3 regions of the Chelativorans sp. AA-79 genome follow, and region 1 is predicted to be linked to each of the others. Evidence: riboswitches for the same ligand, from Rfam matches in the RefSeq annotation. Region 1 holds a riboswitch; each other region holds the start of a gene.
What was found. Region 1 has a riboswitch for cobalamin ahead of PVE73_RS10310 (TonB-dependent receptor). Riboswitches for the same ligand answer to the same signal wherever they lie in the genome.
Positions count from the first base shown of each region.

Region 2: it holds a riboswitch for cobalamin, as region 1 does, so the genes downstream of both, PVE73_RS05400 (ribonucleoside-diphosphate reductase subunit alpha) here and PVE73_RS10310 (TonB-dependent receptor) in region 1, are expected to answer to the same signal.
Region 3: it holds a riboswitch for cobalamin, as region 1 does, so the genes downstream of both, metE (5-methyltetrahydropteroyltriglutamate--homocysteine S-methyltransferase) here and PVE73_RS10310 (TonB-dependent receptor) in region 1, are expected to answer to the same signal.

Region 1 is NZ_CP120361.1:2,134,288-2,140,732, forward strand. It holds gene PVE73_RS10300 (iron ABC transporter permease) at 1-121, opposite strand, end outside; gene PVE73_RS10305 (ABC transporter substrate-binding protein) at 118-1,008, opposite strand; gene PVE73_RS10310 (TonB-dependent receptor) at 1,008-2,894, opposite strand; cobalamin riboswitch at 3,014-3,215, opposite strand; gene PVE73_RS10315 (ABC transporter substrate-binding protein) at 3,463-5,115, shown strand; gene PVE73_RS10320 (ABC transporter permease) at 5,368-6,405, shown strand; gene PVE73_RS10325 (ABC transporter permease) at 6,414-6,445, shown strand, end outside.
Region 2 is NZ_CP120361.1:1,038,427-1,044,871, reverse strand. It holds gene PVE73_RS05410 (ATP-dependent DNA ligase) at 1-79, opposite strand, end outside; gene PVE73_RS05405 (ribonucleotide-diphosphate reductase subunit beta) at 183-1,292, opposite strand; gene PVE73_RS05400 (ribonucleoside-diphosphate reductase subunit alpha) at 1,529-4,345, opposite strand; cobalamin riboswitch at 4,499-4,701, opposite strand; gene PVE73_RS05395 (BadF/BadG/BcrA/BcrD ATPase family protein) at 4,802-5,662, opposite strand; gene PVE73_RS05390 (ABC transporter substrate-binding protein) at 5,975-6,445, shown strand, end outside.
Region 3 is NZ_CP120361.1:1,899,264-1,905,708, reverse strand. It holds gene PVE73_RS09205 (alpha-amylase family protein) at 1-561, opposite strand, end outside; gene PVE73_RS09200 (ABC transporter substrate-binding protein) at 652-2,592, opposite strand; gene PVE73_RS09195 (LacI family DNA-binding transcriptional regulator) at 2,840-3,847, shown strand; cobalamin riboswitch at 3,960-4,171, shown strand; gene metE (5-methyltetrahydropteroyltriglutamate--homocysteine S-methyltransferase) at 4,268-6,445, shown strand, end outside.

The DNA of each region.
Region 1 (6,445 bases):
CCGCGAAAAGCCCGCGAACGCTTTCCGAAACGCCCAGCTCCGCCGGCCCCACGGCGAGCGAGGCGATGAAGAGGGCGAGCATCAGCGCGCCCAGCGCGAGATTGAGGGCGAGCGGCTTCATTGCGTCGCCTCGCAGGGCGCGATCTCCTCGCGCAAGGCGGCGAGCGCCTTTACCGCCTCGATGACGAAGGGGCCGCCGCAGGACCATGCGCCGCGCGGCACGAAGGGGCCGATGCGCGTCTCCTCGAGCGCGCGCAGCGCCGGATGGTATGGCACGCGCGCGCCGAGCGACGGCGCATCCTCCTCGCCCGCCCGGGTGATGATGACATCGGGCTCCTTTTCCACGATCAGCTCGATCGGCAGGGGGGCCATCCCGACGATGCCCGCTTCGGCGGCCAGGTTGCGGAAGCCCGCCGCCGCGAGCACCGAATCCGCCAGAGTGCCGCTTCCCGCGGCCACCCCGCCCTGCTCGAAGGCGAGCGCGGTCGGAGGCTTGGCGCACTGCCGGGCTTCGATTTCGCCAAGCTCGGTCTCGAACCTTTCCGCCATCGCTTCCGCCTGCTCATCGCGCCCGAGGAGCGCCCCCATCCGCCGGATCTCGCCGGGGATGGTGTCGAGCGTCTGGACGAAGCTGAACTCCTCCACGCGAAAGCCGAGCCGCTTCAGGAGCCCGGTCGTGTTCTGCAGGGAATAGGTGCCGGTGACGACGAGGTCGGGCCGTTCGAGGAACACTTCCTCCGCCCGGCCATGGTTGACCGGATAGGACCCGGCCTCGCGGTGCATGGGGGAGAGCGACGGGTCGCGCGAGAGGAATGAGACGGAGACGAGCTGCCCGGGGGCGGCGAGCGCCATGGCAAGCTGGTCCGTGCACAGGTTGAGCGACATGACTCGCGATGGTGCGTCGGCTGCGGTTGGCTGGGCAAAAAGCAAAAATGCCGGCGCGAGAACCGCGCCGGCACATAGAACGAAGCCGGAAAGATGCAGGACGATGTTCCGGCCCGCCGTCATCACGGCCCGAACTTCGCCTTGAAGCCCGCGAAGACCGAGATGTCCGGCGTGCCGTAGCCGCGGGCGGTCTGGTAATCCTGGTCGAGCAGGTTCTCCACGCGCAGGTAGAGCTCGGTGTCTTCCGTCGGCTTGTAGGCCACCTTGGCGTTGAGCAGGAAATAGTCGTCGAGCTCGAATTCGTCCGAATCCACAGTGTCGAGCGCGACCTTGCCCATGGCCGAGATCATCCATTTTTCGGTCGGCCTGTAGGCCGCCGTCAGGCCGACGGCGTGGCGGGGGATGCGCACGAGCCGGTCGTCGTTCTGGTCCTTCGAATCCGTGTAGGTGTAGGAGCCGGTGAAGGAGAAACGGTCGTCCGGGCGCCATGTGAGGGAGGTCTCCACGCCGCGCGAGGTGGAGGTGCCTTCGATCTGCGTGTAGGCCCCGTTCTCATAGGCGATCAGGTCTTCGATCTCGAGATCGAAATAGGTCACGTCGGCGATGAGCGCGCCGCCGAGGAATCGCTGTTCCACGCCGATGTCGAAGCCGGTGCTCGTCTCCGGATCGAGGTTCGGATTGGCGCCGAAGGGGCCGAAGAGCTCGTTGAGGCTGGGCGCGCGGAAGCCCGTACCGAAGGAGCCGTGCAGGCGCGTGCCGGTCTGGGCGAAGAGATAGGATCCCGTCAGGCGGTAGGTGGTGTGGCCGCCGAATTCGGAATGATGGTCGTGTCGCAGCCCCGCGGTGAGCGTCAGATCCTCGACCGGCGTGAGGATCGCCTCCGTCCAGAGGCCGGTCATGTGGAAATCCGCGTCGATCTCCGGGTTGAACGCGCCCTCGGGGAAGGTGGCCTCCTGCTTCTCGTAATCCGCGCCCGCCTGCAGGGTCAGCCATTCGGTCACGTCGAAGGCGCCCTGGTAGTCGATCTTCTTGCGGCGGCCCTCATAGGTGCCGTCGAAGGTGGTGCCGTCGATGGTGCGTTCCAGATCGAAGGCCTGGACCGAGACGGTGTTGCGGAAGCGGCCGTCGAGGAGGTTAAGGTTGAAGCCGGCGCGGCCCGCAAGCTGCTTGCTCACATTCGTCGCCGTCGGATTGTCCGTCGGCGGCACGAAATCGCCGGTGAAGAAATCCGTGAAGCCGGAATCGTCGAACTCCGCCTCGGCGTCGATCAGCAGCGCGGAGCCGAAGACGGAGAAGACGTCGGAGAATGCATGCTCGGCGGCGATATCCAGCGTGATGTTCTCATAGCCATCGCGTTCGGGATTGCCGGCATGCTCCTCCGCCGCGGAGATGCCGTCGGTGCGGAAGCCGGTCGCGTTGAAGGAGAGGCGCGAGTCAGCGTTCGCCGCGCGCAGGCCGTAGGTGCCCCGCGCGGTGCCGAAGGAGCCGCCTTCGCCGGAGATCAGGTGCGTCACGCCCGGCTCGATCTCGCCGAAGGTGGAGAGGCTGACGACGCCCGCGATCGCATCCGAACCGTAGAGCGTGCTCTGGGAGCCGCGCAGCACCTCGATGGAATCGATGCCGCCGGAGAGCAGATACTGGTAGGAGGTCTGGACCTGGGTGTTGGTGGGGTCGGAGATGTCGATCCCGTTATAGAGCGTCTTCACATAGCGCCGGGGGGCGCCGCGGATCGCCAGGCTGGATTCGGTGCCCGGCCCGCCGGGGGAGGTGATCGCCACGCCCGGCACGAGCGTCAGGTAGTCGAGGACGAGCGGCTGCGACTGCTCGGCTATCTCTTCGCTGTCGATGCGGGTGACCGAGGAACCGGTCCTGGAAAGTTCAGTGGGCGCACGATCCGGCGTCACCACGATCTCGCCGAGATCGAGGTCCTGCGCGTCTGCGCCGCCTGAGGCAAGCATGATGGAAAGGGCCGAAACGCCGGCCAGGAATGTCTTCGATGATGCGGTCATGTCGTCCCCTCCGCACATACCCCGGTATGCTGGAGGAACGGCCGTCTTGGCCTGGTCCCCGCCAGCGATGACTGTCCGTCACCACTGCGAAAACCACAGCTCCGGAAGCGTCCCGCATCCGGCAGGTGACGACCCGAGGCAGGTTTCCTGGCTTGCGCTTCACCGGTATCCTCGCCTTCCCAGGCCGCAACGGCCCAGTGGCAAATGAGAAGACCTCGGCGCTCACAGTTGCGGGAGCAGCTACGGTTCAGGCGGAAACCGCCCTTCCATATTCCCTTTTAACCCCGCGTTCCGCGGGGCACCTCAGGCACGAAGCGAGCATTATCAATGCGCCGGCACGCCGTCAATCGGCGCTTGGCGCCGCCTCGAAACGGCCGCGATATTGTCGAAGACGCAGGGTAGCCAAAACGGTATTCTCCCGGCTCAACTTGCTGCACGCCGCCAGGTGCCGGGCAACTGACAGGGTCCCGTCAGGAAAGGCTCTTTGACAAGGCGGCTGTGGTTGCGGAATGTTAGGGATCAGGCCATCCAGACGGCAGTAGATCGGCAACCCGAGGGGAGAGAGCCCATGAAATTCTTCAAGAGCAACAGTGGAGCCGTCCCCGCGCGTATCGAGGCACTCGGCGAGAAGGCCCGGACCGGCCGGATCGACCGCCGCGAATTCCTGGCGCTCGCGAGCACCTTCGGCGCGACCGCTGCCGGCGCCTATGCGATGGCGGGCCTGACCTTGCCCGTCCGGGCGCTGGCGCAGGAGCCGAGGCAAGGCGGCGTGCTCAAGATGGCCATGTGGATCAAGGAACCCAAGGATCCACGCACGGCCGACTGGTCCGAGATCGCCAACGCCATGCGCCAGACGCTGGAGCCGCTCGTCAAATACACCGCCGACTTCACCTTCGAGGGGCGGCTGCTCGAAAGCTGGGAGGTGAACGAGGAGGCGACGGAATACGTGCTTCACGTCCGGCCGGGGGTGACCTGGAACAATGGCGATCCCTTCACGGCCGACGACGTGATCTACAACATCACCCGCTGGTGCGACCAGACGGCCGAAGGCAATTCCATGGCCACGCGGCTGACCTCGCTTATCGAGCCGGGGACCAAGAAGGTCCGGGACGGCGCCCTCGAAAAGGTGGACGACCATACGGTGAGGCTCGTCCTGCAGCAGCCGGATATCTCGATCATCGCGAACTTCACCGATTATCCCGCGCTCGTGGTGCACCGGAGCTTCGACGAGACGGGCCGCGATTTCGTGGCGAACCCGATCGGCACGGGGCCGTTCGAGCTCGTGTCCTACGAGGTGGGCAACCGCGTCGTCGTCAAGCGGCGCGAGAACGGCCAGTGGTGGGGTGGCGAGCCCTATCTCGACGGGGTGGAGTTCATCGACTATGGAACCGATCCTTCCGCCATGGTCTCGGCCTTCGAGGCGGGCGAGATCCACACGAATTACGAGACCAGCGCCGATTACGTCGACATCCTGGACGGGCTGGGGCTGGTGAAGAGCGAGACCTTGACGGCCGCCACCATCGTCGCCCGCACCAATGTCACCAACAAGCCGTATGACGACCAGCGCGTGCGCCGGGCGCTGCAGCTTGCGGTGGACAATGCGACGGTGCTTGCGCTCGGCTACGGAAATGCCGGCGACGTGGCCGAAAACCACCACGTCTGCCCGATCCATCCCGAATATGCCGAACTGCCGAAGGTCGGGCGGGACATGGACGAGGCGAAGGCGCTGATGGAGGAAGCCGGACAGAGCGATTTCGAGCATGTGCTGATCACGGTGGACGAGGACTGGCACAAGAACACCGGCGATGCGATCGCCGCCCAGATCCGCGAGGCGGGGTTCAAGGTCAAGCGCGAGGTCCTGCCCGGCTCAACCTTCTGGAACGACTGGATGAAATATCCTTTCTCCATGACCAACTGGGCCTCGCGTCCGCTCGGCATCCAGACGGTGGCGCTCGCCTATCGCTCTGGCGAGTCGTGGAACGAGTCCGGCTATTCCAACCCGGAGCTCGACGCGATGATCGACAAGGCGCTGACCATACCCGATCCGGACGAGCGCCGGGGGGTGATGGAGGAGATCGAGCAGCATATCCAGGATTCCGGCATCATCATCCAGCCCTATTGGCGCAGGGTCTACAACCACTCGGTCGAGGCGGTGAAGAACCACAGGATCCATCCGGGTTTCGAGGTGGAGTTCGGGAAGGTGTGGCTGGACGAGGCGTGAGGCGAAAAGCTGATAATTGGCCAAGACTGAGTTGTAGTGGCGCGTCGATGTTCAGGCATGGATCCTCGGGTCAAGCCCGAGGATGACGAAAGCGGGGTTGCTGGCCGCAAGACACCGACGTCGGTGCTTGGCGGAGGCCTCTCCTCCTCGTCATCCTCGGGCTTGACCCGAGGATCCATGCCTGAACGAACCCGCTAAGCCAGCGGTGAAAGCAAGGACTGCTGGTATGGGACAACAATCTTCGGGGCGGGAATGCTGAGTTTCATCACCCGCCGCCTGGCCGGCATGGCACTCGCGATGCTGTGCCTTTCGCTGGCGGTCTTCTACCTCGTCAATCTGGAGCCGAACCTGAAGAAGCTGGCGATCAGTCAGCTCGACATGCGCTCTTCGGCGCAAGACCTGGAGAGCTGGCTCGAACGGAACGGTTATCGCGAGAATTTCCTGGTGCGCTACGGCCAGTGGCTGGGCGTCGTGCCGAAGGCTCCGGGCGTCGATGCGGGGACGGGCGAGGCTTCGCCGCGCTTCAGGTTTTGCGATGAACCGGCGGAACTGCGCTATTCCGGTGTCCTGCAGGGCGATTTCGGCTGCTCGACCAAGTTCAAGGTGCCCGTGGTCCAGAAGCTCTTTCCCGCGCTTCAAGCCACCGGGGTCCTGATGTTCTGGGTGATGGCGGTGATGGTGCCCGTCTCGCTGCTGATCGGCGTGCTGGCGGGCATGCGCGAGGGCAGCCGCACCGACCGGACGCTCTCCACCGCCTCCATCATCACCGCCGCGACGCCGGAATATATCTCCGGCGTCATCCTCACGGTGATCTTCGCCTCCTGGCTCGGCTGGCTCAATGGCTCGGCCGCTTCCGCTACGAACCAGGGCGTGACCTTCTACAATTTCGCCCTGCCGGTGATGACCATGGCCATCTACGGGACGGGCTATATCGCGCGCATGACGCGAGCCTCCATGGCCGAGGTGATGACGCAGCAATATATTCGCACGGCACGGCTGAAAGGCTTGAGCTTTGGCGCGGTGGTGTTCAGGCACGCGCTGCGCAACGCGCTCATTGCGCCCTTCACCGTCATCATGCTGCAGTTCCCGTGGCTCCTTACCGGTGTTGCGATCGTGGAGGTGATGTTCCGCTATCAGGGGTTCGGCTTCACGCTGGTCGAGGGGGCGGCCAACAACGATATCGACCTGCTTCTCGCCTGTTCGCTGATTTCGGTTTTCGTGGTGCTCACGACCCAGCTCGTTTCCGATGTGGGCTACGCGGTCCTCAATCCGCGCATCCGCGTGCGATAGGGCAGAAGATGCAGTACGAGACCGTCGGAGCCCTCGGCAT
Region 2 (6,445 bases), 1.1 Mb from region 1:
CCATGGGCGGAAGAGGCGCCGCAAGGCCGCTCGATGATCCTGTTTTCTCGGGTGGTTGTCCTGTGCGCCGTCCGGCCATGGCTGCGACCTGCTTTCAGGCAGAACGCAGCCATTGCAGGAGACGTTCCCGCAGCAACCGAGATCGGAACGTCAGTCCTGAAGGACCGGCGCACCACCGGTCGTCAGTCCCAGCTCAGCGCACCGCCGTTCTGGTACTCGATCACCCGCGTCTCGAAGAAGTTCTTCTCCTTCTTCAGATCCATCGCCTCCGACATCCAGGGGAACGGGTTCTCCGTCTCCGCGAAGACCGGTGAGAGCCCGAGCTGGGCGCAGCGGCGGTTGGCGATGAAATGCATGTACTGCTCGCACAGCGCCGCATTGAGGCCCAGGAAGCCGCGCGGCATCGTATCCCGGCCGTAGCTCGCCTCAAGCTCCGCAGCCTCCTTCAGCATGCTGCGCACCTCATCCTGGAACGCGGCCGTCCACAGATGCGGGTTCTCGTGCTTGATCTGGTTGATGACGTCGATGCCGAAATTCAAGTGGATGGACTCGTCACGCAGGATGTACTGGTACTGCTCGGCGATGCCCACCATCTTGTTGCGCCGGCCGAGCGAGAGGATCTGCGCAAAACCGGTGTAGAACCACATGCCCTCGAACACGACGTAGAAGGCCACGAGATCGCGCAGGAAGGACTGGTCGGCTTCCGGCGTGCCAGTGTGGAAATTCGGATCGTCGAGATGGCGCGTGTATTCCAGCGCCCAGGCGGCTTTGTCGGTGATGGACGGCACCTCGCGATACATGTTGAAGAGCTCGCCCTCCTCGAGGCCGAGGCTTTCCACGATGTATTGGAAGGTGTGCGTGTGCACCGCCTCCTCGAATGCCTGGCGCAGCAGATACTGCCGGCATTCGGGATTCGTCAGGTGACGGTAGATGGCGAGCACGATGTTGTTGGCCACCAGCGATTCGGAAGCCGCGAAGAAGCCGAGATTGCGCTTCACCATGCGCCGCTCGTCCTCCGTCAGCCCGTCGGTGGACTTCCATAGCGCGATGTCGGCTTGCATGGAGACTTCCGTCGGCATCCAGTGATTGTTGCAGCCCGACAGGTATTTCTCCCACGCCCAGCGATATTTGAGCGGCAGGAGCTGGTTCACGTCCGCCCGCGCATTGATCATGCGCTTGTCGTCCACTGACACGCGCCCGGCCCCCCGGTCGATGGTGCCAAGGCCCGTGGCGTCGGCTTCGCTGGGGTTTGGTTGAGAAGGCATGGTGTTCGGTTCGTTCCAGGTCAGCATTTCATTCTCCAGAATCTTAAAATCGAACGACGTCACTCGAAAAAGCAGGGCCCCGCGCCGGACACCCCCTCTGCCCTGCCGGCATCTCCCCCTCAAGGGGGAGATCAGCCGTCGCGACCGCTTTCGCCCATTATTCACGTCGCAGAACACGCGGTGGAGCAGGCGGCCGGCCTAATCTCCCCCTCGAGGGGGAGATGGCCGGCAGGCCAGAGGGGGTGTGACGGGCGCAACCTAGCCTACTGGCACGCCTCGCATTCGGGATCGTCGATAGCGCAGGCCTTCACCCCGTCCAGATCGAAGGCCGGCTGCGGCGTGACCGCTACAGCATTGAGCTTGCCGTCCGAACGCTTGAGTGTCGATTTCTCCACATGGGTCGCCGAGCGCGAGCGCAGGTAGTAGGTGGTCTTCAGCCCCTTCCGCCATGCCAGCCGATAGAGCTCGTCAAGCTTCTTGCCCGACGGATTGGCGATGTAGAGGTTAAGCGATTGGGCTTGGTCGATCCACTTCTGCCGGCGCGAGGCGGCCTCGATCAGCCAGGCCGTATCGATCTCGAAGGCCGTGGCGTAGAGCGCCTTCAGGTCGTCCGGCACACGGTCGATCTGGCCTAGCGAGCCATCGTAGTATTTCAGGTCCGAGACCATCACCTCGTCCCACAGCCCGCGCGCCTTGAGGTCGCGCACGAGCGTGGCGTTCACCACGGTGAAATCACCGGACATGTTCGATTTCACGAACAGGTTCTGGTAGGCGGGCTCGATCGACTGGCTTACCCCGCAGATATTCGAGATGGTCGCCGTCGGCGCGATCGCCATCGTGTTGGAGTTGCGCATGCCGTGCTCCACCACCCTGGCACGCAGGCCGTCCCAATCGAGCGTCGTCGTCCGGTCCATCCCGTCGAAGCCGCGGGATTCGGCCACATAGCCGACAGAATCGATGGGCAGCACGCCCTTCGACCAGAGCGAGCCCTGGAAGCTCGCATAGGCCCCGCGCTCCTCCGCCAGATCGACCGAGGCGGAGATGGCATGGTAGGCGATCGCCTCCATCGAGCGGTCGGCGAACTCCACCGCCGCCTCTGACGCATAAGGCAATCTCAGCGTCTGCAGTGCGTCCTGGAAGCCCATGAGGCCGAGCCCCACCGGCCGATGGCGCAGGTTCGAGCGCCGCGCCTCGGGGATCGTATAGAAGTTGATGTCGACAACATTGTCGAGCATGCGCATCGCGGTCGAGACCGTTCGCGCGAGCTTCTCCATGTCGAGCCCCTTCTCGCCCACATGCGCGGCGAGATTGACGGAGCCGAGATTGCACACCGCCACCTCGTCCTTCGACGTGTTGAGCGTGATCTCCGTGCAGAGATTGGAGGAATGCACCACGCCTGCATGCCGTTGCGGCGAGCGGAGGTTGCACGGGTCCTTGAAAGTAATCCAGGGATGCCCCGTCTCGAAGAGCATGGTGAGCATGCGCCGCCACAGTTCCACCGCGCGCACCTTCTTGTACACGCGGATCTCGCCGCGCGCCCCCTTCGCCTCGTATTCTTCATAAGCCGCCTTGAAGGCTGGCCCGTAGAGGTCGTGCAGGTCCGGCGTCTCGTTGGGCGAGAACAGCGTCCACTCCCCGTCTGCTTCCACGCGCTCCATGAAGAGGTCCGGCACCCAGTTGGCCGTGTTCATGTCATGCGTGCGGCGGCGGTCGTCGCCCGTGTTCTTGCGGAGGTCGAGGAACTCCTCGATGTCCACGTGCCAGGTTTCGAGATAAGCGCACACCGCGCCCTTTCGCTTGCCGCCCTGGTTGACGGCAATCGCCGTGTCGTTCGCCACCTTCAGGAAGGGGACGATGCCCTGGCTCTTGCCATTGGTACCCTTGATGCGGGCTCCCAGCCCGCGCACCGGCGTCCAGTCGTTGCCGAGCCCGCCGGAGTATTTTGCCAGGAGCGCATTGTCCTTGACGGCTTTGAAAATGCCATCGAGATCGTCGGAAACGGTGGTCAGGAAACAGGAGGAAAGCTGCGGGCGCAGCGTGCCGGCGTTGAAGAGCGTCGGCGTCGAGCACATGAAATCGAAGGAGGAGATGAGGTCGTAAAACTCGATCGCCCTCGCCTCGCGGTCGATCTCGCGCACGGCCAATCCCATGGCCACGCGCATGAAGAAGGCCTGCGGCAGCTCGAAGCGGACCTCGTCCTTGTGCAGGAAGTAGCGGTCATAGAGCGTCTGGAGCCCTAGATATTGGAACTGCAGGTCGCGTTCCGGCTTGAGCGCGGCACTGATCTTCTTCAGGTCGAAGCGGCCGAGCTCGGGGTCGATCATCTCCGCCTCGATACCGGCCGTGATGAAGCCCTCGAAATAGTCGGGATAACGCTTCGCCATCTCGGCTTGGGTCGCCAGGGCGGGCCGGCCTTCCACGAAGGTCAGCGCCTCGCGGCGCAGCTTGTCGAGAAGCAGCCGCGCGCTCACCTGGCTGTAGTTCGGCTCCGTCTCCACCAGCGTGCGCGCCGCGAGGATCGGCGCCAGCGAAAGCTCGTCCAGCGTGATGCCGTCATAGAGATTGCGCCGCGCCTCGGACAGGATCGCCTCGGCTGAGACCGCCTCCAGTCCCTCGCAGGCTTCCGCGACGATTGCAGCGAGCCGCGCCTCGTCGAGCGGCGCCTTGGCACCGTCTTCCAGCGTGACATTCAGGGTGGGCTGCGCGGTTTCAACCGCGCGACTCGCCTGCCGCTCGCGCGCCCGCGCCTCACGATAGAGCACATAGGCGCGGGCGATCTTGTGGTGGCCGCTGCGCATCAGCGCAAGCTCCACCTGATCCTGGATCTCCTCGATATGGAAGGTGCGGCCCGCCTCTCCGCGGCGGGTGAGCGCCGCGACCACCTGATCGGCGAGTTCCTCCACCACCTCGTGCACCCGGCGCGAGCCCGCCGCCGTGGAGCCTTCCACGGCGAGGAAGGCCCTGGTCAGCGCCAGGCTGATCTTGCCCGGATCGAACGGCGTGACCGAACCGTTGCGGCGGATGACGCGATAGGAATGCCTTGAGCCGGGCTCGGCCCTTTCGGACATCTGGAGCGGCATCTCGGCCGTTCCGTTCGAATGGTGAGTGGCAGTCGCCGACATCGAAAAAAACCCCCGTGGAATAGGAAGACGGGATTTTTCGGGATGCAGGCCGGACGGCGGCAGTATGGACTGCCGCAACCAAGCGCACCGCCGGGACACCCCGCCCGTGGACGTTCAAAAGCTCATCACGGCAGGTCTCCTGGCTTGCAGGTCATCGCCGCTGTCAGGCCTTCCCGGAGCCCTCATGGCCCCAGTGGCATTACGCGACAGCAACTCGCTGCTTACAGTTGCGGGGGCAGCGCCGGTCTCGCACCGGCTTCCCTCTTAGCTCTCGACCCGAACGACTCGACAGCACCGTGATGGCAAGATTTAGTAGCTGAGGCGAAGCCGATGTCAACAGGTGGTGTGCCTCAATATTTTTGACGCAGTGTTGTGTTGACCGAAGAAGATAGGAAATCGCGCCTCTCGAGCATTTCACCCCCGCCCGAATTTTTCCACCGCCATCGCTATCGCACCATCGAGGGCGTTCCCCTGCGGCGGGTGGAGCAAGGCCCGGAGTCCCTCACCCAGATAGGGCGCGTAAGGCTGGCCCAGCCCGCCGATCAGGCAGAGCCGGTCGCATCCCTCGGGCATCACGGCCGCAAGCGAGGCTTCTATCCAGCCCACGGCATTGGCGATGATTCGCCCGGCGACCGCATCGCCTTCGGCGGCATGGGCGAAGATATCCGGTGCGAAGGCGCCGATATCTCCCGGGCGGGCGCGTTGGCCAAAAACGACGATCTCGCCTGGATCGCCGCCGAAACGGGCAAGCACCGCCTCCGTCAGGGGCGAGCCGGGAATGATTCGGTCATGCGCAAGCAAGGTGTCTTCCAGAAGCGCCCGGCCCAGCCTCGCGCCGCTCGCCTGGTCACCGAGCAGGAATCCCCAACCACCGACGATGCTGATGGCGCTGCCGGTCTTCGCGCCGAAGATCGATCCGGTGCCGATGATGGCGACCGCCCCGTCATGCCCGCCGAGGGCGCCCCGCACGGCCGCCGTCGCATCCCACTCGACGATGCTTTCTTCAAACGGCAATTGCTGCCGAAGCGCCTCGCCGGCCGTGCCGACATTGACCCCCGCGAGCGCAAGCACGGCCTTGCAGGCCGAAAGCGCCGGCTCCAGCCCGGCCTGATCGAACGCCCGCTCCACCGCCTCCAGGATATGGAGGCGCGTGCCCTCGAGATCGGTCAACACATTGGCGGGGCCGCTTTCTCCGCGGCCGAGCACGCTGCCCGCCAGATCGGCCACCGCCGCCCGGCACCCTGTTCCACCGCCATCGACAGCCACGAGGTTCATCAAGATTCGCCTGTTCCACAAAAGCCCGCGCTGTGCCTGCCCGGCACCGCCCGGAAATCTCCCCCACGGCCGCGTATCGTTCAATCGTTTAATTTTGGTGCTGGAAAAGCGCGACGGAATGTTCTTACATGGCCGCAACCGGAAGATGGAAGAGCGAGGGTGGCGGACTGAACGGCAGCCAGTTTCCGAGCAGATACAGGCCCTTAGCCCTCGCTGCGCGGCAGTGGATGGCCGTCGCCCGACCTCCAGCCTCACGATCGACGCCGGGATAACAATGAGGGAAGTTGGCGCTCAGCCATGAGGGAGAATGTCATGAAGAACAGGCAATTGATAACGATCCTGGCCGCATCCAGCGTGCTCGCCGGCACGGCGGGCACGGCATCGGCCCAGGACGTGACGCTGACCATCGAAAGCTGGCGCAACGACGATCTCGCCATCTGGCAGGAGCAACTCATCCCCGCCTTCGAGGAGGCCAATCCCGGCATCAAGGTCGTGTTCTCGCCCTCCGCGCCGACGGAATACAACGCCGCGCTGAACGCCAAGCTGGATGCCGGCTCGGCCGGCGACCTCATCACCTGCCGCCCCTTCGACGCCTCCCTGGAACTCTACAACAAGGGCCAGCTTGCCGATCTCACCGACCTGCCGGGCATGGAAAACTTCTCCGACGTCGCCAAATCGGCGTGGCAGACGGATGACGGCTCGGCCACGTTCTGCGTGCCCATGGCATCGGTAATCCACGGCTTCATCTACAACAAGGAAGCCTTCGAGGAACTGGGTCTCGAA
Region 3 (6,445 bases), 240 kb from region 1:
GCGGAAATTCCTCCGGCAGGTCTCGCAATAGCAGACCCCGTGCCCCTGCCAGCGATTGGCGAAGATCGCGTCGATATCGTAGTCGCGGGTGATCTCCTCCAGCACCCGCGGCATGAATTTGAAATTGTAGTCGCTGTAGGCGCAGGTGATCCACACGCTCGGATAGGCCCAGTGCCGGCGCTTGTTGCCATCCTTGTCGACGGCGATCCATTCGGGATGCGCATCGGCGGCATCCTGGTGGACCGCATGCGGGTCCACGCGCGCCATCACATGCATGCCGAGGCGCCGCGCCCCCTCCACCAGTCGGCCGAAGGGATCGGTGTCGCCCAGATATTTGCTCACATAGTGGAGCGGCACCTTGGAGGGATAGTAGGCGATGTAGCCGCCGGCGCTCAGGCAGGTCGCGTTCGACTTGGATCGCTTGAAGAGATCGATCCAGAATTCGGGATCGAAACGGATGGGATCGTCCTCTGCCAGCGTAAGCTGCGTCCAGCGCGTCGCCGACCTGTACCAATCGGCGGTCCTGAGATTGTCCGTGGATTGCGCGTTGGTTTGCAGCATCTTTTCTCTCTGTTTTCCGACAAACGAGGTCCCATCGCCGGCCCGCAGCCGGGGCCGGCGCTTTATGTTTTTCAGGCGTTCAAGAGCCCTTTAGGCCTTGAAGAACTGCTCCGGCCTGGCGGGCGCGGGCGTCGGCCAGCCGAATGAATTCGGCATGGTCTTCAGCACGTTCATCATGTCGTTCTTCACGACGCCGTAGCCGTCCGGCGGAAGGCTGACCCCGAACGTCAAGAACAGGTCCGCCGCATTTTCCAGAATCTGCTTCATCAATGCGTTCTGCTGTTCCGGGCCAGCCGTGGCGAGCAGCTTCTTGTAGAGATCCTGCTGCGCCTTCACCTCCGCGGGCGGTTCGATCGCGTCCGGATTTTCCGGGTCGAGATAATAGAGAGACCAGCCCGGCGCGTAGAGCGAGTTGGTCGAGAACGGCACGAAATAGCGCGGATCCAGCATCGCCGCGATACCGCTATTGGCGCCGAACTGATGCGCCGTCGCATCGAAGTCGCGACCGCGGCGCACGCGCGTCTCCCAGAGCGACCGGTCCATGCTCCTCACCTGCGCGTCAACGCCCACCGCCTGGAACATGGGCACGGCGAGCTGGAACATGTCGAGGAAGGTGGTGCGCGTCTGGTCGATCTCGAAGATGATGGACAAGCGCCGTGCGCTCTCGTCAAGCCGGTATCCCTCGCCATCCTTCTCGGGGATGATCTCGTCCAGCATCGCATTGGCGGTGTCCGGGTCGTATTGGGTGAAGTCCTTGGCCAGCCGCTCCACATAGAGCGGATCGTCAGGCCGGATCGAGGCCTGCGCGGGCTCGCCCTGCCCCACGAAGACGGCATCGATCAAGGCCTGCCGGTCGACGGCAAGCGACAGCGCCTGGCGGAACGCCTTCGTGTTGAACAGCTTGTTCTTGACCGGATCGGTGTGGTTCAGGTTGAGCTGGAAGACCATCACATTGGCGGCGGTCTCCTTGAGCGTGTAGAAGCCGTAGCCGCCCGCCTCCTGCCCGTCGAACAGCACAGGCTTGTTGGCGGGCGTGGCGATGTACTGGTCCATCATGTCGATCTCGCCCTGCAGCGTCTTGAGCAGCAGGACCTCCGGATCGGCCACCATCTGGTAGACGACGCGGTCGAAATAGGGCAGCTGCATGCCTCCCGGATCGACCTTGAAGTAATAGGGATTGCGGACCGCGACCGCCTGCTCCGTGTTCTGCCCTGGCGCGATGCCGCCTTCCAGATCGAAAGCCCACGCGTTCAGCGTCGGCCGTTGCGGGTTCTGGAAAAACGTGTTGTCGTCCGCAAAGCCCACCTCGCGCTGGAACAGCGCGATCCAGCTTTCCAGCCCCCGTTCCTTGGCGAGCTTGTCGGCATCCGGATTGTAGCGGATGTGGAACTGCTGCAGATAGTGCTTGGGCATGCGGGTGAGCTGATCCTGCTGGGCCCAGGCGAGATTCTGCACGAAGAAGCCGTTCGGCGATGGGAAGACGACCTTGAAGGTGGTCTCGTCGACGATCTCGACACGGGCCGGCTTGCCGCCGGCATACCACCAGGTGTTGCCGCCGAGATTGGTTTCCTCGTCGTTGAAATAGGCGTCGTACCAGAACTGCACATCCTCGGTTGTGAAGGGATGCCCGTCCGACCATTTGTGACCTTTGCGCAGGCGGAACGTGTATTCCGTCGCCTCCGCATTCACTTCCCAGGACTCGGCCGTGTTCTCGATAAGTCCGGACCACTCCGGATCGAAGCGGACGAGCGGTTCATAGCCCTGATAGCGCACGAGCATTGAGAGCGAGCCGCCGCCAACCAGCGCGTGCTTCCAGTCGCCACCCTGTCCGCCCGCACGCTCGAAAGGCGTGATCACCAGCGGGTTTTCCGGCAGACGCTCGGCGACAGGCGGCAGCGTGCCGCTCTCCACCCTGTCCTTCAGGAAATCCGCTTCCTTGATATCGGCGGCATTGACGAATTTGGGCAATGCCAGGGTTCCGGCCAAAGCGGAACTGGCGGCGATGAACGCCCTGCGGCTCAGTCTCACCATTTCGATTTCCTCCTCCTCGGCCAGGTCGTTTTTGATCAACCGTTAGCCAAAACGAAGGCTTGCATAAACTTCTTTGTTAGGTAAAGCGTTATGTTCCACAAAAGAACAGCCCGAATTCGCCGCAGAAGCGCTCAAGTGCTGGAAGACTGTGAAAATCGGTTGTGGGCGCTTATTTTACGGTGAATAAAGCGCAAAACGCTTTAGGTTACGTTATGCGCCGCAATATGAGCCTTGAAACGGATAGCCGATGGCAAAAGTCACTCTCGCAACGATCGCCCAGCACACCGGGCTTTCCAAATTCGCGGTTTCGCGCTCGCTCTCGGGCAAGGACGGCGTTTCGGAGGAAACGCGCCGCCGCGTGAGGGAGGCGGCAGCGCAGCTCGGCTATAGCCGCGCAGACGCCGAGCCGGAGCAGCTCACCCTCGGCGTGATCTTCCACGACACGGATCTCATCAACAGCGAACTGCATCTCCTGATCCAGAACGGCGCCCAATCGGAGGCGGAAAGGCTCGGCTATCGCCTCAACATGCGCTGGACGCACCAGCCTGAAGAGATCGAGGCAGCCGTGCGCGCCTGCAGCGGCGCCGTCCTCGTGGGCCCGCACAGCCCTGAGAGCCTCGCCCGCGCCTACGCACAGGGCAAGCCGATCGTACGGCAGGGTTGGCTCGATCCGCTCGAACAAGCCGACCATGTCGGCGGCACGGACCATGAGGGCGGGGCCGCCGTCGCCAATTATTTGCTGGCGCTCGGCCATCGCTCGATCGCCTATGTGCACGGGGCGCCGGGCTACCGCGGGCGCATCGAACGCTTTTACGGCGTGCGGGAAGTCCTGGAGAAGCATAGCGATGTCGAGTTCCGCGAGATGAAGTTCCACGCGGAGATGCGGTTTACCGAGCATCTGCTCGCCGTCCACGCGGCGGGCTTCCGTCCGACCGCCTTCTTCTGCGCCCATGATGGGCTGGCGCTGACCGTCGTCTCGGAGCTTCTGCGTCTGGGCTACCGCATACCGGAGGATGCATCCGTGGTGGGTTTCGGCGACTATTCCGCCGCCACGCAGATTTCGCCGCAACTGACGACCGTCAAGGTCTACGGTCATCAGATAGGGGCGGCCTCCGTACGCCTGCTCGACGACCGGATCAACGGCCGCATTCCGCCCGACACCGCCGTACGCATGCATATTGCCAACCGCATCGTCGAGCGCGCCTCCTGCGGCCCGAGAAAGATGTCCGAAGCTTCCGTGGCATCGGCCTTGTAGCAGCGGCTGTCACCGATGCCGTCACGGGCGGCGATCGACCTGGGGGACGCATATACTGACGTAAAGATATAAACATCTCTTTATGTCTTATTGACATTTGTCCCTTTTCGTCCGAGAGTGGGGTCGTCATGGTTCTCCGGCCGTCACCCGCGACGGGCTGGAGCTAAGAGGGAAGCCGGTGCGCAAATGCAAGGCCGGAGCTGCCCCCGCAACTGTATGCGGCGAGCCGATGTCCATTCATGTCACTGAGGCATTTGCCCCGGGAAGACGGATTGAGGCGACAACCCGCGAGCCAGGAGACCTGCCATGGCAGATATCGTCCACGGGCGGGGTGTCCCGGTGTGTCGCAGCAATGGCCGCTGCCACGGCCTTTCTTGCAGGCGTCCGCTGCCCCATGCCCCCAACATCTGGGGTAAAGTCATGACTCGATCCACAGTATCCGTTGCAACGATCGGTGTGCCGCGCATAGGCCGCCGCCGTGAACTGAAATTCGCACTCGAATCCTACTGGTCCGGCAAGTCGCCCGCCGAGCATCTGCTGCAAACGGCAAAGGCCCTGCGCAGAGCCAACTGGACCGAGCAGCGAGACCGCGGCGTCACGATAATCCCGTCCAACGACTTTTCCCTCTACGATCATGTGCTCGACACGGCCGTCATGGTCGGGGCTGTCCCGGCGGCCTATGGCTGGACGGGCGGCGAGGTGCCCTTGGACACCTACTTCGCCATGGCACGCGGCAGCCAGGATGGAGCCGCCTCGGGATGCGGTCATCCCGGCCACGAACACGGCGTGACCGCTCTGGAAATGACGAAGTGGTTCGACACCAACTACCACTACATGGTCCCGGAACTTTCGGACGATCAGGTTTTCGCTCTGTCGTCGACCAAGCCGATCGACCATTTCCTCGAAGCGAAGGAGATCGGGGTCCATACAAGGCCCGTGATCCTCGGTCCCGTCACGTTCCTCAAGGTTGCGAAATCGCATGCCGAAGGGTTCAACCCGATCTCGCTTCTGCCGAAGCTGTTGCCCGTCTATCAGGAACTCCTGCGCGAGCTGGCGGCGGCAGGTGTCGATTGGGTGCAAATCGATGAGCCGGCCCTCGTGCTCGACCTCGTTCCCAACGAACGCGACGCGTTCAAATTCGCCTATGACAAGCTTGCCGCAGCCGCACCGGACTTGAAGGTTATGCTCGCGACCTATTTCGGCGCGCTGGGCGACAATCTCGAGACCGCGCTCTCGCTGCCGGTCGCGGGGCTGCATGTCGATCTCGTGCGCGCACCGCAACAGCTCGAGCCGGTCGCAAGCCTGGCGCGCGAGGATCTCGTGCTGTCGCTCGGCGTGATCGACGGGCGCAATGTCTGGCGCGCCGACCTGCCCTCGATCCTCGACCGGCTCGGACCGGCGGTGGCGGATCGGCCGTCGGAGCATATCGAGGTGGCGCCGTCGTGCTCGCTGCTGCACGTGCCGATCGACCTGGAGCTCGAAACCGCACTCGATGCGGACGTAAAATCCTGGCTCGCTTTCTCGGTGCAGAAGATGGACGAGCTTGTCGTGCTCTCCCGCGCACTGTCGGGAGGCAGGGACGCGGTGCATGCCGAGCTGAAGGCATCGGCCGAAGCCGCCGCGGCACGCGCCGCATCGCCCAAGGTGCACGATCCCCAGGTGGAAGCCCGCACCGCCGGTATCCGTGACGCCATGACACGGCGCCGGAGCGCATTCCTGGAGCGCCGCAAACTGCAGGAGAGCAAGCTCGGCCTGCCGCCGTTCCCGACGACAACCATCGGCTCCTTCCCGCAGACGATGGAGGTGCGCAAAGCGCGCGCGGCCCATGCGAAGGGCGAACTGAGCCAGACCGATTACGAAGCCTTCCTGAAGAAGGAGACCGAAGCCGCCATCCGCTGGCAGGAGGAGGTCGGCCTGGACGTGCTGGTCCATGGTGAGTTCGAGCGCAACGACATGGTGCAGTATTTCGGCGAGCAGCTTTCGGGCTTCGCCTTCACCAAACATGCATGGGTGCAGAGCTACGGCTCGCGCTATGTCCGCCCGCCGATCATCTATGGGGATGTGTCACGGTCGCGTCCCATGACGGTCTCGTGGTGGCGGTATGCCCAATCGCTGACCGGCAGACCCGTGAAAGGCATGCTCACCGGCCCGGTGACCATCCTCAACTGGTCCTTCGTGCGCAACGACATTCCCCGCAGCCAGACCTGCCGCCAGATCGCGCTCGCCATACGCGACGAAGTCCTGGACCTCGAAGAAGCCGGCGCGACGATGATCCAGATCGACGAGGCCGCCCTTCGCGAGGGCCTGCCGCTCCGCCGGTCCGACTGGAAGACCTATCTCGACTGGGCGGTCGAGAGCTTCCGGCTCGCCTCCTCGGGCGTGGACGACGCCACCCAGATCCACACCCATATGTGCTATTCGGAGTTCAACGACATCATAGACGCCATCGCCGCGATGGATGCCGACGTCATCTCCATCGAGACCTCGCGCTCGAAGATGGAGCTTCTCGATGCGTTCCGGAACTACAAATACCCCAACGAGATCGGCCCGGGCGTCTACGACATCCACTCACCGCGCGTGCCGGAGGCGGAGGAGATG